2 regions of the Peribacillus sp. FSL M8-0224 genome follow, and region 2 is predicted to be linked to the other one. Evidence: riboswitches for the same ligand, from Rfam matches in the RefSeq annotation. Region 2 holds a riboswitch; the other holds the start of a gene.
The links. A riboswitch is a leader RNA that binds a small molecule or an ion and turns the genes downstream of it on or off. The one in region 2 is predicted to bind S-adenosylmethionine.

Region 1: it holds a riboswitch for S-adenosylmethionine, as region 2 does, so the genes downstream of both, MKX49_RS11595 (YezD family protein) here and metK (methionine adenosyltransferase) in region 2, are expected to answer to the same signal.

What each region holds. Positions count from the first base shown of each region.
Region 1 is NZ_JBBOOJ010000001.1:2,408,078-2,415,624, reverse strand. It holds partial or broken gene MKX49_RS11610 (SDR family NAD(P)-dependent oxidoreductase) at 1-93, shown strand, start outside; gene MKX49_RS11605 (TetR/AcrR family transcriptional regulator) at 267-854, shown strand; gene ssuE (NADPH-dependent FMN reductase) at 1,042-1,575, shown strand; SAM riboswitch class I at 1,856-1,964, shown strand; gene MKX49_RS11595 (YezD family protein) at 2,121-2,264, shown strand; gene MKX49_RS11590 (phosphoadenylyl-sulfate reductase) at 2,434-3,150, shown strand; gene sat (sulfate adenylyltransferase) at 3,203-4,351, shown strand; gene cysC (adenylyl-sulfate kinase) at 4,395-4,994, shown strand; gene MKX49_RS11575 (nitrite/sulfite reductase) at 5,011-6,636, shown strand; gene MKX49_RS11570 (DUF3906 family protein) at 6,657-6,872, shown strand; gene cobA (uroporphyrinogen-III C-methyltransferase) at 6,892-7,547, shown strand, end outside.
Region 2 is NZ_JBBOOJ010000001.1:4,644,970-4,652,516, reverse strand. It holds gene MKX49_RS22515 (glycosyltransferase family 4 protein) at 1-190, shown strand, start outside; gene MKX49_RS22510 (glycosyltransferase) at 214-1,530, shown strand; gene MKX49_RS22505 (nucleotide sugar dehydrogenase) at 1,572-2,873, shown strand; gene pckA (phosphoenolpyruvate carboxykinase (ATP)) at 3,509-5,095, opposite strand; SAM riboswitch class I at 5,525-5,687, shown strand; gene metK (methionine adenosyltransferase) at 5,851-7,044, shown strand; gene MKX49_RS22490 (gamma carbonic anhydrase) at 7,333-7,547, opposite strand, start outside.

The DNA.
Region 1 (7,547 bases), 2.2 Mb from region 2:
GCAAATGCCGTCTATCTATTATCGTTAGAGGAAGCGGATGCGATCAATGGAAGTGTAGTCATGGTCGATGACGGCTATGCATCTTTTAAGTGATTTTCATAAATAGAAAACATCGTCCCAACCAGACGATGTTTTCTATTTATGATATATGGAAATATTGAATTCTAATAGATCAAAGGTAATATTGACCGATTGGTACCAGCGATATATCATGGGAAATAGATGGGTGAAACCGGTCTTATCTTTATAAAAGAAGGTTGATATTTTTGAAAAAAGGGCAGCAAACCAAAGAACGAATCATAAATGTAGCCCGGACTCTTTTTGCCACTAAAGGTTTTGACATGACAAGAACGAATGAAATTGCCTCTGCATGCAATGTTTCCGAAGCTACTATTTACAAATACTTTGACAGCAAAAAAGATTTGCTTTTGGCTACAATTACCCCTAATGAAAAAGAGGAATTTGAAGATGGGACTAGCCATCTATCCACGGATGATCTAGTGGAGAATCATGTTACTACCATGATAAAAAAAATTCTTGAAAATAAAGAACAGTTTTCGATATTATTTAGGGAAACACAATTCGATCAAGATATTTCAAAGCAATATGTAGATCAGATTTTCAAGCCAAATGCCAGGCATATTGAAATACAGAAGAGAATAGATAGCGGAGAGATACAATATATCTCTGATATTATTTTATTTAATGTAGGGATCATTTCTTTCACATTGGCTTTATCTACACATTATGAGATCCATCAACAAAAAAAGGAGCCATATTTTACTTCTGAACGAATTAAGAGCATTGCTCAACTTTTGGTATATGGTATTCATGGGAAACAAAATCATACATAATGAAACGGTCATATTTAAGGGCATGAGCATCAAGCCGTAAATATGACCGTTTCTTTTTTCATTCAGAGTAGATGTCCAGAGTGTAAGATTTGACTTATATTTTTCAGACAATTACGATAAATGTATACTTCACGAAATGCTTTAAGAAAATTATATCTGGAAATCTTGTAACATTGGAGGGTATCAAATGAGCGATATCGTAATTTTATCAGGAAGTCCGGCTATTCCATCAAGAACGGACATTTCACTAAAACATATTCAATCATTAGTCGAAAATGCAGGATTTACTACAGCTTATTTCTCGATTACGGATTTCTCAGCAGATGATTTATTCCAAGGGAAATATAATAGCGAGGATATCTCAAAGCTTTCAGAGAGAATTCAAGCGGCCAGAGGAGTCATTATAGGTTCACCGGTTTATAAGGCTTCTTATACAGGTGTATTGAAAGCATTGATTGATTTGCTGCCAGAAGGTGCTTTTAAGGGGAAGCCGGTGCTGCCAATCATGATTGGTGGAAGTAACAGGCATCTATTGGCGATTGACTATGCGCTTAAACCATTAATTTCAATATTAAAAGGCGAGCCGCTGCAGGGGATTTATTTTGTTGATAAGGAAATAGATAAACAGAATCCAGAAAACCCGATCAATGATTTGCATTTAATTGATCGCGTCCAGAGTCAGGTTCAAGAATTTGTAGAAGCGATACAGTTAAGAAATTAATGACTTCAATAAATTAATTCCTTCTATAAAAAGACTGGAACCCTAGAAATTTTTTTTAGAATAACACGCGTCAATAATAGGCCTAATAATGAAAATAGACTCATTTTTTTGGAGACTTTATCTAAAAAGACGAGTCTATTTTCGCATTTATATGAACATAAAATCATAAATTGAATAGTGTGTATAAAAATAACAGTTCATCCATAATATTAAACCAAGTTATTTTATAAGAAAACTCCATTGACAAGGATTAAATATATGTTAATATTTAAAATAATAAAACTTATCCAGAGCGACGGAGGGAATTGGCCCTTTGAAGTCCAGCAACCTGCATGATGGATGCAAGGTGCTACCTCCAACAAAATGTTGATCATTTTGGAAGATAAGGTAAAGATATTTACCTTGCGATCTTTCCATCATGGAAAGATTTTTGTTTTTTGTGAAAATTTTAGGCAGACCATAACAATGTAAGTTTGTATGGAATTATATAAATCTAAGAAATTTAAAATAAAATATTCGCGGATTTTCTTAAAGGAGGAACTGGTTTGGATAAAGAGAATCAGCTTGAAGAAATTTTTGAACGACTTCAAGAAATGCTTAATTCAATGAAATATGGATCCATTACACTTATTGTCCAGGATGGTAAAATCATTCAAATGGAGAGAAATGAAAAACTAAGAATTAAATAAGGTATCTGCTGACTAGAAAAACTAGAGGCGGGTTTAACTGATATAAAGAGAGTATTGGTTAGATTCGTCTCTTTTTCCTAGATTCAAATAACCCGGGGAATATTACAACGGGAATTGATCAACAGTTACTCTAACCTGATACAGCAAGTTTTTAGAGGGGGCTACAAAGTTGGCTGCATTAATAAACTATGAAAATTTCAATACAGGGGACTTCCCTGTATTTCCTGCAGACAGTGAGACAAAAGGTGCTTTGGAAGTTCTGCAATGGGCGAATGACCATTATGGAGACAAACTGATTTATGCTTGCAGTTTTGGTATTGAAGGCATCGTGCTTACGGATTTATTGGCGAAGGTCAATCCTTCGGCTAAAATAGTTTTCCTTGATACAGATGTTCATTTTGAGGAAACTTACCAATTGATCGAGGAAGTGAAGAAGCGATATCCGAAGCTTTTGATCGAAATGAAGAAACCTGACTTGACGCTTGAGGAACAAGCGGCGGAATATGGCGATGAATTATGGCTTAGTGATTCCAATAAGTGCTGTAACATCCGTAAAATCGTTCCGCTTACAGATGTGCTTTCATCGGCAACAGCCTGGCTTTCGGGACTGCGGAGGGAGCAATCCGAAACAAGGGCTAAGACCGAGTATATCAATAAGGATAATAAGTTCAAATCAGTTAAAATATGCCCACTCATACATTGGACATGGAAAGATGTTTGGCGCTATGCCCACAAAAATGGACTTCCATATAATGTCCTGCATGATAATGGATATCCGAGCATTGGATGTAAAACGTGTACTGCACCTGCCTTCAATGCAGATGATTTACGCTCAGGCCGTTGGCAAGGAGCTCAAAAAACGGAATGCGGATTGCATTTATCTTAAATAAATAGAAATTATAGGCTTAAATAAATAGAAGCCATAGGGGGAAATTAGCATGACAATCAGTTTACCGCACGGAGGAACATTAATCGATCTTTGGGAACCAAAATATGATTTTAGTAAAATAACGAAGTCAATCGAAATCGATGAAATTGCTTTAAGCGATCTTGAATTGATAGGCACTGGTGCCTACAGCCCGATTAAAGGATTCTTTACAAAAAGTGACTATGAGACAGTGGTGAAGGATATGAGGCTTAGCAGCGGACATGTATGGAGCATCCCGATTACGCTGCCTTTGACCGAAGAAGCTGCAGAAAGCCTTACTATAGGTGAAGAAGTAACATTAACCCATGAAGGTGAAACTTACGGGGTTCTCTCCGTTTCCGATATTTACACTCCAGATAAGCAATTGGAAGCGACATTGGTATATCAAACAGATGATGAGAAGCATCCTGGAGTGAAAAATTTATATAACCGCGGGGATGTATATGTCGGCGGGGAAATAAAGTTGATCAAGAGAATAGAGCGTCCGCTATTTCAAGCTCATTATTTGGACCCAGTCGAGACAAGGAAGGCTTTCGCTGAAAAAGGATGGGAAACGGTTGTCGGTTTCCAAACGAGGAACCCTGTTCACCGTGCACATGAATATATCCAAAAGACAGCATTGGAAATCGTCGACGGTTTATTCTTAAATCCTCTAGTCGGTGCCACTAAATCAGATGACATTCCGGCAGATGTAAGAATGGAAAGCTATAAAGTGCTGCTTGATAAATATTATCCTAAGGATCGCGTCTCCCTTGCAGTTTTCCCTGCTGCCATGCGTTATGCAGGACCTAGAGAAGCCATTTTCCACGCGATGGTCCGTAAAAATTATGGTTGTACCCATTTTATCGTCGGACGTGATCATGCGGGTGTGGGCGATTATTATGGCACATACGATGCTCAAAAAATCTTTGGGAATTTCAATGCAGATGAGTTAGGGATCACGCTATTATTCTTTGAACATAGTTTTTACTGTAAAGCATGTGGCAATATGGCTTCCGCTAAAACTTGTCCGCATGGCAAGGAAGACCATGTCATCCTGTCTGGAACGAAGGTAAGGGAAATGTTGCGTAATGGGGAAATTCCTCCAGCTACCTTTAGCCGTAAGGAAGTCATCGAGGTGTTGATCGAAGGTCTAAAAAAAAATGAAGTTTATAACTGATTGGACATAAATGGAAGGGTCACATGAAGAGGGGGATTATCAAATGAGTAAAAGTACGAATGTCACATGGCATGAGACGTCATTGACCAAGGAGCACCGACGGAAGCAGAACGGGCATGAAAGCACGGTTCTATGGTTTACAGGACTATCGGGTTCCGGAAAATCAACGATTGCAAACGCGGTCGCTAAAGAGTTATACAATCGGAATATTCGAAGTTATGTTTTGGATGGTGATAATATCCGTCATGGCTTAAATAAAGATTTAGGTTTTTCTGAAGAAGATAGAACCGAGAATATTAGGCGGATTGGTGAGGTTTCCAAGTTATTCGTGGATAGTGGGCAGTTCGTATTGACCGCTTTCATATCACCTTTCAGGGCAGATCGGCAGATTGTACGTGATTTACTCGAAGAAGGGGAGTTTATTGAAGTATACATAAAGTGTCCGATCGAAGAGTGCGAAGTGCGTGATCCAAAAGGGCTTTATGACAAGGCCCGTAAAGGCATCATTAAAGATTTTACCGGAATCGACTCTCCATACGAAGAACCTGAACAACCGGAAATCATTTTAGAATCCGACCAATACAGCATTGAAGAGTGCGTTGAGCAGGTAATCGGCTATTTAACAGCAAAGAAAGCGATTTAATCAAGGAGGAAATGTAATGGTTTACGAGAAATTTTGGTCGGAAAATCCACTAATCGCTAAAAATAAAACGGAAATCTGGAAATTGGAAAAAGACGGCTTGAAGATATTTGATGATATTCCACATTACGCAGCAAATGGGTTTGATTCCATCCCTAAAGAGAAATGGGATATGTTCAAGTGGGCTGGTTTATACCTGCAACGGCCAAAAGAAGCTGGTTATTGGATGATGCGAGTCGTTATTCCCGGAGGTATCCTGACTTATGATCAACAAATAACTCTAGCTAACATCGCTAAAGATTACGGGAGGGACGTATATGACATTACAACCCGTCAAGCCATTCAATTCCATTGGCTGACCATCGAACAGGTCCCGGATATATTGAACCGTTTAGAAAAGGTTGGAATGACTACGGCTGGAGCTTGTGGTGATATAACCCGTAATATCATCGGTAATGCATTGGCAGGCATCGATCCTGATGAACTTTTTGATACACGCGAGGTACTTTATGATGTATTTGAGTATTTCCGCCTTAACGAAGACTATTCGAACCTTCCGAGGAAATATAAAATGTCCATAAGTGCCAATATCCATAATGCTTCAAATGCTGAAATCAACTGTGTTTCATTCAATCCAGCTACTAAAGTAATGGATGGAGTAACGGAAGTCGGTTTTCACGTAAAAGTAGGGGGTGGGCTTTCCTCCGTTCCGATGCTGGCAGAAGAACTTGACTTATTCATTTTACCTGAAAAAACTGTGGAAGTGGCTGCCGCCATCACGACGATATTCCGTGACTTTGGGTACCGTGAAAAGCGTCATCGCTCACGTTTGAAATTCCTTGTCGCTGACTGGGGTCCTGAACAATTCAAGGAAAAATTGCTGGAATACACCGGTCCGCTTCCTGAAAAGGGAGAAAGTGCGGTGAAGGGATGGAATGCAGGGTATTTCTACGGCATCCATAAACAAAAGCAAGATGGTCTGAACTATGTTGGCGTCAATATACCAGTTGGTCGTCTGAACCCAGACGAAGTGATCGAGTTTGCCGAACTTGCAAAAAAATATGGAAATGGTGAAATCCGCAACTGTAATTCTCAAAATCTAATCATTCCTAATGTGCCGGATGCAAAACTTGAGGAATTAAAGCAGGAATCCATCTTCGAAAGATTTCCATACCAACCAAAAAAATTCATTGGGTATTCCGTTTCGTGTACAGGCATCGAGTATTGCAACCTGGCTCTGGTTGAAACGAAAAACCGAATGAGGACCATTTCTGAATCACTGGACAAGGAAATAGACCTCGATGTGCCTGTAAGGATGCATATGGTCGGCTGTCCGAATAATTGCGGTCAAAGAGCCATCGCCGAAATAGGGCTGCAAGGCATAAAAATGAAAAACCAGGATAAAAAGATGGTCGAGGCTTTTGAGATATACGTTGGAGGAACGCTGAATGAGGGCGGGAAGTTCAATGAAAAGCTTAAAGGAAAAGTGGAAGCTGAAAAGCTACATCATGTTCTGAAAGAAATGATCCTATTTTTCAAAGAAACAAAACTACTATCCGAAACCTTTCTCGATTTTGTGGAAAGGGTAGGGGTAGACGAATTACAAAGTAAACTTGATGATATATTAGCGGAAGTGGCCGTTTAATAGGGGAAGGTAAGCATTCCATGAATCTGTATCGTTTTGAAGTCACTATCAAGGAAAAACCAATTCATGTCATCATTGTTGCCGATTCAGATGAAAAGGCATTTGAACTTGTTGATATCGAGCTGGAAAAGCATTATTTGAAAATGCCTGAAGTGGATGACATCTCATTATATGAAAAAAGGAAAATTAAAAATGGAGCAGGTTTCGTTTTATCGGAATTCGAAACAATTCTCTAAGGGAAGGCAGGATGCAAAAATGGGGAAAGTATATCTAGTAGGAGCCGGTCCCGGAGATCCAGATTTAATTACATTAAAAGGATTAAAATGCATCCAAGAAGCTGATGTCATTTTATATGATCGACTTGTCAATAAAGAACTTTTGAATCATGCAAAAGACGGTGTCGAGCTGATTAATTGCGGTAAACTGCCGGATTATCATTTGTTGCAGCAGGATACCATCAATCGGTTCCTCGTTAAATATGCAAAAAAGGGAAAAATAGTCACTCGTTTGAAAGGCGGCGATCCATTCGTCTTTGGGAGAGGCGGTGAGGAAGCGGAAGCCCTTGCCAAAAGTGGCGTAAGCTTTGAAATCGTACCAGGAATTACGGCTGGAATCGCCGCTACAGCCTATGCGGGAATTCCAGTTACACATAGGGACCATGCTTCATCATTTGCAATTGTTACCGGTCATCGAAAAAAAGATGAAGAGGATAATATCAAGTGGGAATCCCTTGCAAAAGGAATCGATACATTAGCCATTTATATGGGTGTTAAAAACCTGCCATATATTCAAGGAAAACTTTTGGAACATGGAAAAAGCCCAGAGACTCCGGTAGCCCTTATTCATTGGGGTACATTAACAACGCAAAAAACAGCTGTCAGTACGTTGGCTAAAGTAGTGGAAACCGCCAA
Region 2 (7,547 bases):
GGAGGCGAAATGCGGGTTGGTGGCAGAGAGCAGAAATGTTGATGAAATCTGTCAGCATATATTGACAATGGCCTCAGATCCGGCCCTTCGTGAAGAACTGGGAGAAAACGGTCATCGGTATGCTAAACAACATTTTCAGTGGTCTAAAAATATTAAAGGTCTCATCAACGTGATGAAAGCGTCAGGCTGAAAAATCCGGAAGTGGAGGACAACATGGCGAAGAAAGTATGTATGTTCGTGTGGAATCACTTTACGAACGATGCGAGGGTTCTAAGAGAATGCACAGCACTTACAGAAGCGGGTTATGAAGTCGATTTAATTGCCATTCATAACTGGAAAATCGAAGGTTTGGCCAAAAAGGAGAAACACCAAAATGGTTTCTCGGTCACTAGGGTGAATAACCGCTGGGAGGCGCTTAATAAGATTCTCAGGATCGTAGGCAAATTGAAGAAAAAGAAGTTTGAAATCGTTCTATTTGCCTTATTGATCTGGAATACGCTGTGGAATTTGAACTTGATCAACGGCTGGGTGGGATCGGGAATACTGTTCGGTGCATTTGCACTCCTTGCGCTGGGCACCCTGTTCATCACTAAAACGAAGCTGCCGACACTATTAACGAGGAGCTACATTTTTGGTCAAATGATCTATCATGGCCGGAAAAGGAAATATGATTTCTATCATTCAAATGACTTGAATACGCTCATGCAGGGAGCGATCAGCAGTAAATGGCTGAGAAGGAAAAAGCTGATTTATGACTCGCATGAAGTACAAACGAGCAGAACGGGATATAATAGCCGAATTTACGGGATGATGGAGAAATTCCTATTAATGTTCGTCGATGAAATGATTGCTGAAAACCATACGAGAGCTAAGTATAACGAAGACTTATATGGTCTGTATCCCAAGGTGGTCCATAACTACCCGATTCCAACCAATCCGGAGGAAAGTACGGCCGTGAATTTGCATGAGCTGCTCGATTTGCCAGAGAATGAACCGATATTGTTATACCAAGGCGGCGTTCAAATGGGAAGAGGGTTAGAGCAATTGGTTGATGCTGTACCGATGATCGAGGGCGGAACGGTAGTTTTTATCGGGGATGGAAGGATCAAGGATGAATTAATGAAGAAAGTAAGCGACATGAATCTGGAGCATCGTGTGAAGTTCCTGCCGAAGGTTCCGGTCGACGAGCTGCTCCATTATACAAAAAATGCGTATTTAGGTTTTCAGATATTGAATAATGTCTGCTTTAATCACTACTCCGCTTCTTCAAATAAATTGTTTGAATACATGATGAGCGGTGTGCCAGTGGTTGCCTGCAGCTTTCCAGAAATACAAAAGGTTGTCGATACGGAAAAAATCGGTGTATGTGTCGATTCGCATGATCCAAAATCAATTGCCGAAGGTGTCAATTATTTATTGAAGCATCCTGAAAAAAGGGCGGAAATGAGCCAAAACTGCCTGAAGGCACGACAAAAATACAATTGGAAACAAGAGAAGGAAATCTTTATCGAAATCTATCAAACAGCCTAACAAATTTGAGTGCAGCAGAAAAATAGATAGGAGTGGTTTATATGAAACTTTGTACAATCGGACTTGGTTATATCGGACTTCCAACTTCTTTAATGTTTGCGAAATACGGTGTCGATGTTGTTGGCGTGGATATCCATCCTGAAATTATTTCCAATTTGAATAGCGGCAGGCTCCATATCGAAGAACCTGGATTGGATGAGGTATTAGAAGAAGTGATTGCTTCCAATAAGTTCCGAGCTGCGTTAAGCCCGGAACATGCGGATGTTTTCATCATCGCGGTGCCTACTCCAAATAAAAAGGACATGCACCAATCCTGTGATTTAACACATGTCATGGATGCAACCTCAAACATTCTTCCTTTTATCAAAAAAGGGAATGTCATCATTATCGAATCGACGATAGCGCCAAGAAGCATGGATGATCATATTAAACCGATGATCGAGAGGACGGGCCTTACCATTGGAAAAGACATTTTCCTCGTACATTGTCCGGAACGCGTTTTACCTGGAAGGATTCTTGAAGAGTTGGTTCATAATAACCGTATCGTCGGGGGCATCACCGAAACATGCTCATATAAAGGAAGTCTTGTTTACAAAACCTTCGTTCAAGGGGAGATCATTCAGACCGATGCGAAAACGGCTGAAATGTCCAAACTGATGGAAAACACCTTCAGGGATGTCAATATCGCCCTTGCTAATGAGCTGACGAAAATCTGTTTCGAACTGGACATCAATGTTTTGGATGTCATATCGATGGCAAACAAACACCCTCGTGTCAATATACACCAACCAGGACCAGGAGTTGGCGGCCATTGTTTAGCGGTCGATCCGTATTTCGTCGTTGCAAAGGCACCGGAGTATGCGAGAATCATTAAATTGGCCCGTGATACCAACGTATCGATGCCTTATTACATCGTTAATTCCGTAAGGATGATGCTAGAGGGGATCCGGAAGCCAAAAGTAGCTGTTTTCGGTCTAGCATACAAAGGAAATGTAGATGATATTCGTGAAAGTCCCGCCATTGATGTCGTCAATATCTTGATGGGAATGGAAAACATGGATGTAGCCTTGCATGACCCGCATGTCAAATCTGGAAAGATGCCAGTCGTATCAGTGGAAGACGCTGTAAATGATGCCGACTTGATACTTATCCTGACTGACCATGATGAATTTAAACAGATGGATTATGATAAGCTATCGAATCTCATGAGCAATAAATTGATTCTGGATACACGCAATTGCATTGATGCAACTAAAACAGATGTCCCGGTGGCCAACCTGGGCAATATATATCAATACAAAACGGTGTCCATGAAAAAAGACAGGAATAAAGCGATCATCTAAAAATTTGGACAACATGGATAACGGAATAACGATTAAGGGGGCACTGACTATCACAGTGCCCCTTTTCCAATGAAAAAAAGGACCATGCAAGAAAGTGGTCCTTTCAGAACGTGGAAACGATCCAGTTTGTTTCAGTTCCGCTTCCTGTACGTCAAGCATCCTAGCAGAGTCTCGGCCAATTATTCGAGCGCAGCCGTCATATTTCGGGTTATAAGGCAGTATTCGAGCGCAGCCGCCGTATTTCGGGCTGCAAGGCAGTGAATTCGTCAGCAGATGGCATATTTCGAGCTGTATGGCAGTGAATTCGACAGTAGACGTGTATTCGGGTAAGGAGTAATTTCGACCACAGATGGCGTATTTCGAGCTGTATGGCAGTGAATTCGACAGTAGACGTGTATTCCGGGTGCAAGGCAGTAAATTCGAGCGCAGCCGCCATATTTCGGGGTGTATGGCAGTAAGTTCGAGCGAAGATGCCGTATTTCGGGTTACTTGGTACTTTATTCGACAGTAGATGAGGTATTTCCCCTTCCATGGCACTTAATAAAGTAATCCATAATCATGGTTCGGGATGTGACATTTCTTGCCGACAAACTGAAAGGACCAAGCAAGAGCTTGGTCCTTTTGTGTACAATTTATTAAGCTGTCGGGCCGCCAAGTTCTTCGATTTCACTTGGAACGCTTTTGAATTTCTTGAAGTTTGCACGGAATTGTGCGGCAAGGTCTGTTGCTGCTTCTTTATAAGCGGAAGGATCTGCCCAAGTCTTGATTGGTTGAAGCACTTCATCAGGAACACCAGGAACATGAAGCGGGATATCCAAACCGAAGATATCATCTTTGATCGTTTCGATGTTCGCTAATTCACCTTCAAGCGCCGCTTGTACCATTGCACGGGTGTAAGCAAGTTTCATACGGCTTCCAGTTCCGTATGCACCGCCAGTCCATCCTGTGTTGACAAGGTATACTTTTGCATTGTGCTCGTCAATTTTATCACCAAGCATCTCAGCATAGCGTGTAGCTGGAAGCGGTAAGAATGGTGAACCGAAGCAAGTGGAGAATGTAGCCTCCGGAGAAGTTACGCCTCTTTCAGTACCAGCCAATTTACTAGTGTATCCGCTTAGGAAGTGGAACATTGCCTGTTCTTTGGAAAGCTTGCTGATTGGAGGCAGAACGCCTGAAGCATCAGCTGTTAAGAAAATGATTGTATTTGGATGTCCTGCAATACTTGGGTTCACGATGTTATCGATCGCTTGCATTTGGTAAGCAGCACGAGTGTTTTCAGTCAATGAACTGTCATCATAGTTCGCTACACGCGTATCCGGATCAACAACAACATTTTCCAATACAGCACCAAAACGGATTGCGTCGAAAATTTGCGGTTCTTTTTCACGTGAAAGGTTGATCGTTTTCGCATAGCAGCCGCCTTCGATGTTGAATACGCCATTAGAAGACCAGCCGTGCTCGTCATCGCCAATCAATTTACGGCTAGTGTCTGCTGATAAAGTTGTTTTGCCTGTACCGGACAGTCCGAAGAATAAAGCGACGTCCCCTTCACGTCCTACGTTAGCAGAGCAATGCATTGGAAGGATTCCAGCCTCTGGAAGTAAGTAGTTCATGATCGAGAAGATCGATTTTTTCATTTCTCCTGCATATTCCGTTCCGCCGATCAGGATCGTACGGCGTTCAAAAGAAACGATGATGAACGTTTCGGATGTAGTTCCGTCCACTTCTGGGTCCGCTTTGAAGTTAGGTGCAGAAAGGATCGTGAATTCAGCTTCGTGACCTCTCAGTTCCTCTTCGTTTGGACGGATGAACAAAGTATGGGCGAAAAGGTTATGCCAAGCATATTCATTAACAACACGGATGGGAAGACGTGATGATTCGTCTGCACCAGCGAAACCTTTAAAAACAAAAATCTCTTCTTTTGCTTTTAGGTAGTCAACTACTTTATTATATAGTTTATTGAACACATCTTCGGAAATCGGTCGGTTCACGGGACCCCAATCGATTTTATCTTTAACTGATGCTTCTTCCACGATATATTTATCTTTAGGTGAACGACCGGTATATTTGCCAGTTTCAGCTTTTACCGCGCCGGTTGATGTTAAAACGCCTTCATTTCTGCTAAGTACTTTTTCGACCAATTGAGGAACTGATAGTTGAGTTTGCACATTGTTTCCTGTTAATAATTGGTGTAACTCATTAGAAACATCTACAGAATTCATATATGAGGTACCTTCCTTTGTTTGAGTTTTTAGATTACAATTAGTATAACACATTCATTTAATTAGTCTATACTATTTCTTTTAATTTGTGATTATTTTCAGCTAGCCGCATTAATCATTTTAATCCGGCAGGAACCGAGTCAGGATAATCGCATATACTTTCATGAAGAAAAATTTATTTAAATAGGAAGTTAGTAAGCAATATATGTCTAATGGGAAAGTCAGGATGTCGTTCCTTTTCGATGTTCAATACTTTATTATTAATGGCAATTTACAACATTTCTATTCGTATTTTGCGTTGTAAACCCCTCTAGGACGTTGTATCAACATGTTTTTTCAAATGAACGCCATTCTGGGTGGAAATGTTCTTTTTAGAAAAGCATTGACAAATTCCAGCCAGATACGATAATATCTTAAATTGTACGGATTCTCTTATCCCGAGTTGGTGGAGGGACAGGCCCTTTGAAACCCAGCAACCTGCCATATTGAACTTGACTCCAAGATCGATCGCCGAAAATAAAGCGAAGGTCTTCAAGGAATAGTGGTGATGGTGCTAACCTGAGCAAGGTAAAAAACCCTTGAACGATAAGAGTGAAAGGATAGAAGACAGAGTTTTAAACCTTTCCTCATTTGCCAGGGAAGGTTTTTGTGTTTTTTATAAGTAATTCTGTGTCTATAGTTGAAACTAATGAGGGAAACGAGTTCCGTAAAAATCAGGCTTATGCCTACAACATACTAACTTCCAAGGAGGAAATATGATGTCAAAGAAACGTCTATTTACTTCTGAATCTGTTACAGAGGGCCATCCGGACAAAATTTGTGATCAGATTTCAGATTCCATTTTAGATGCTATCCTAGCTAAGGATGCAAATGCACGTGTTGCGTGTGAAACTAGTGTAACTACAGGTCTTGTACTTGTTGCTGGTGAAATTACAACGTCCGCTTACGTGGATATCCCGCGTATCGTTCGTGATACGGTTAAAGGAATTGGCTACACACGTGCGAAATACGGTTTCGATGCTGAAACTTGTGCCGTTTTGAGTTCCATTGATGAGCAGTCTGCCGATATCGCAGCTGGTGTCGATAAAGCATTGGAAGCTCGTGAAGGAAACATGTCAGATGAAGAAATCGATGCAATCGGTGCAGGGGACCAAGGTCTTATGTTCGGATTCGCTTGTAATGAAACAGAAGAGCTTATGCCGCTTCCGATTTCATTGGCGCATAAACTTTCATTCCGCTTGACTCAAGTTCGTAAAGATGAAACTCTTGCTTACCTACGCCCTGATGGTAAAACACAGGTAACCGTGGAATATGATGAGAATAACCGTCCTGTACGTGTAGATACGATCGTCATCTCTACACAGCATGATGCAGAAATTACGCTTGAACAAATTCAAGCCGATCTAAAAGAACATGTGATCAAAGCTGTCGTTCCAGCCGAGTTGATCGATGCAGATACTAAGTACTTCATCAACCCGACTGGCCGTTTCGTAATCGGCGGACCTCAAGGGGATGCTGGTCTTACTGGACGTAAAATCATCGTTGATACTTACGGCGGATACGCTCGTCACGGCGGCGGTGCATTCTCTGGTAAGGATGCAACTAAAGTTGACCGTTCTGCTGCATACGCTGCACGTTACGTTGCGAAAAACATCGTGGCAGCCGGCCTTGCCGACAAAGCGGAAGTTCAATTGGCATACGCAATTGGTGTGGCAGAGCCTGTATCGATCTCTATTGATACGTTCGGAACTGGTACAGTTAGCGAAGAAGTCCTTGTTGACCTAGTTCGCGCAAACTTCGACCTTCGTCCAGCTGGAATCATCAAAATGCTTGACCTTCGTCGCCCAATCTACAAACAAACAGCTGCATACGGACACTTCGGCCGTACAGATGTCGATCTTCCATGGGAACGCACGGACAAAGCAGAAACATTAAAAGCACAAGCGTAATTCATATAAAAAAAGGTGTCCCGCTATTAGCGGGGCACCTTTTTTATGGATTAACTTAGCCGTCTGCGGGAATAATTCAAGAAATCCCAAAGAAATTCAACTTTAAGGGCCATACTCGTGAATTTGAGCGATTTACTCGTGAGTTTTGAGCAAATACTCGTGAATTTGGAACAAATACTCGTGAGTTTAAGCAATTTACTCGTAAGTTGGTGCAATACTCGTGAATTTCAGCGATATACTCGTGAGTTGCGTTCAAATACTCGTAATTTTCAGTCAAGTGCTCGTGCATTACTTTATTCGTTCCGCCGTTTTATAGTATTGGCCTTTTTCGGCGTATTCGCGTACGATGCGTTCCATATCCTGACGATCTTCTTCGTTGATTTCGCGGATGACTTTAGCTGGACGTCCGAATGCCAACATGTTCGGTGGAATGACTTTGCCTTGGGGAACGAGACTGCCGGCACCGATGAAAGCCCCTTCGCCGATTTCGGCTTCATCAAGTA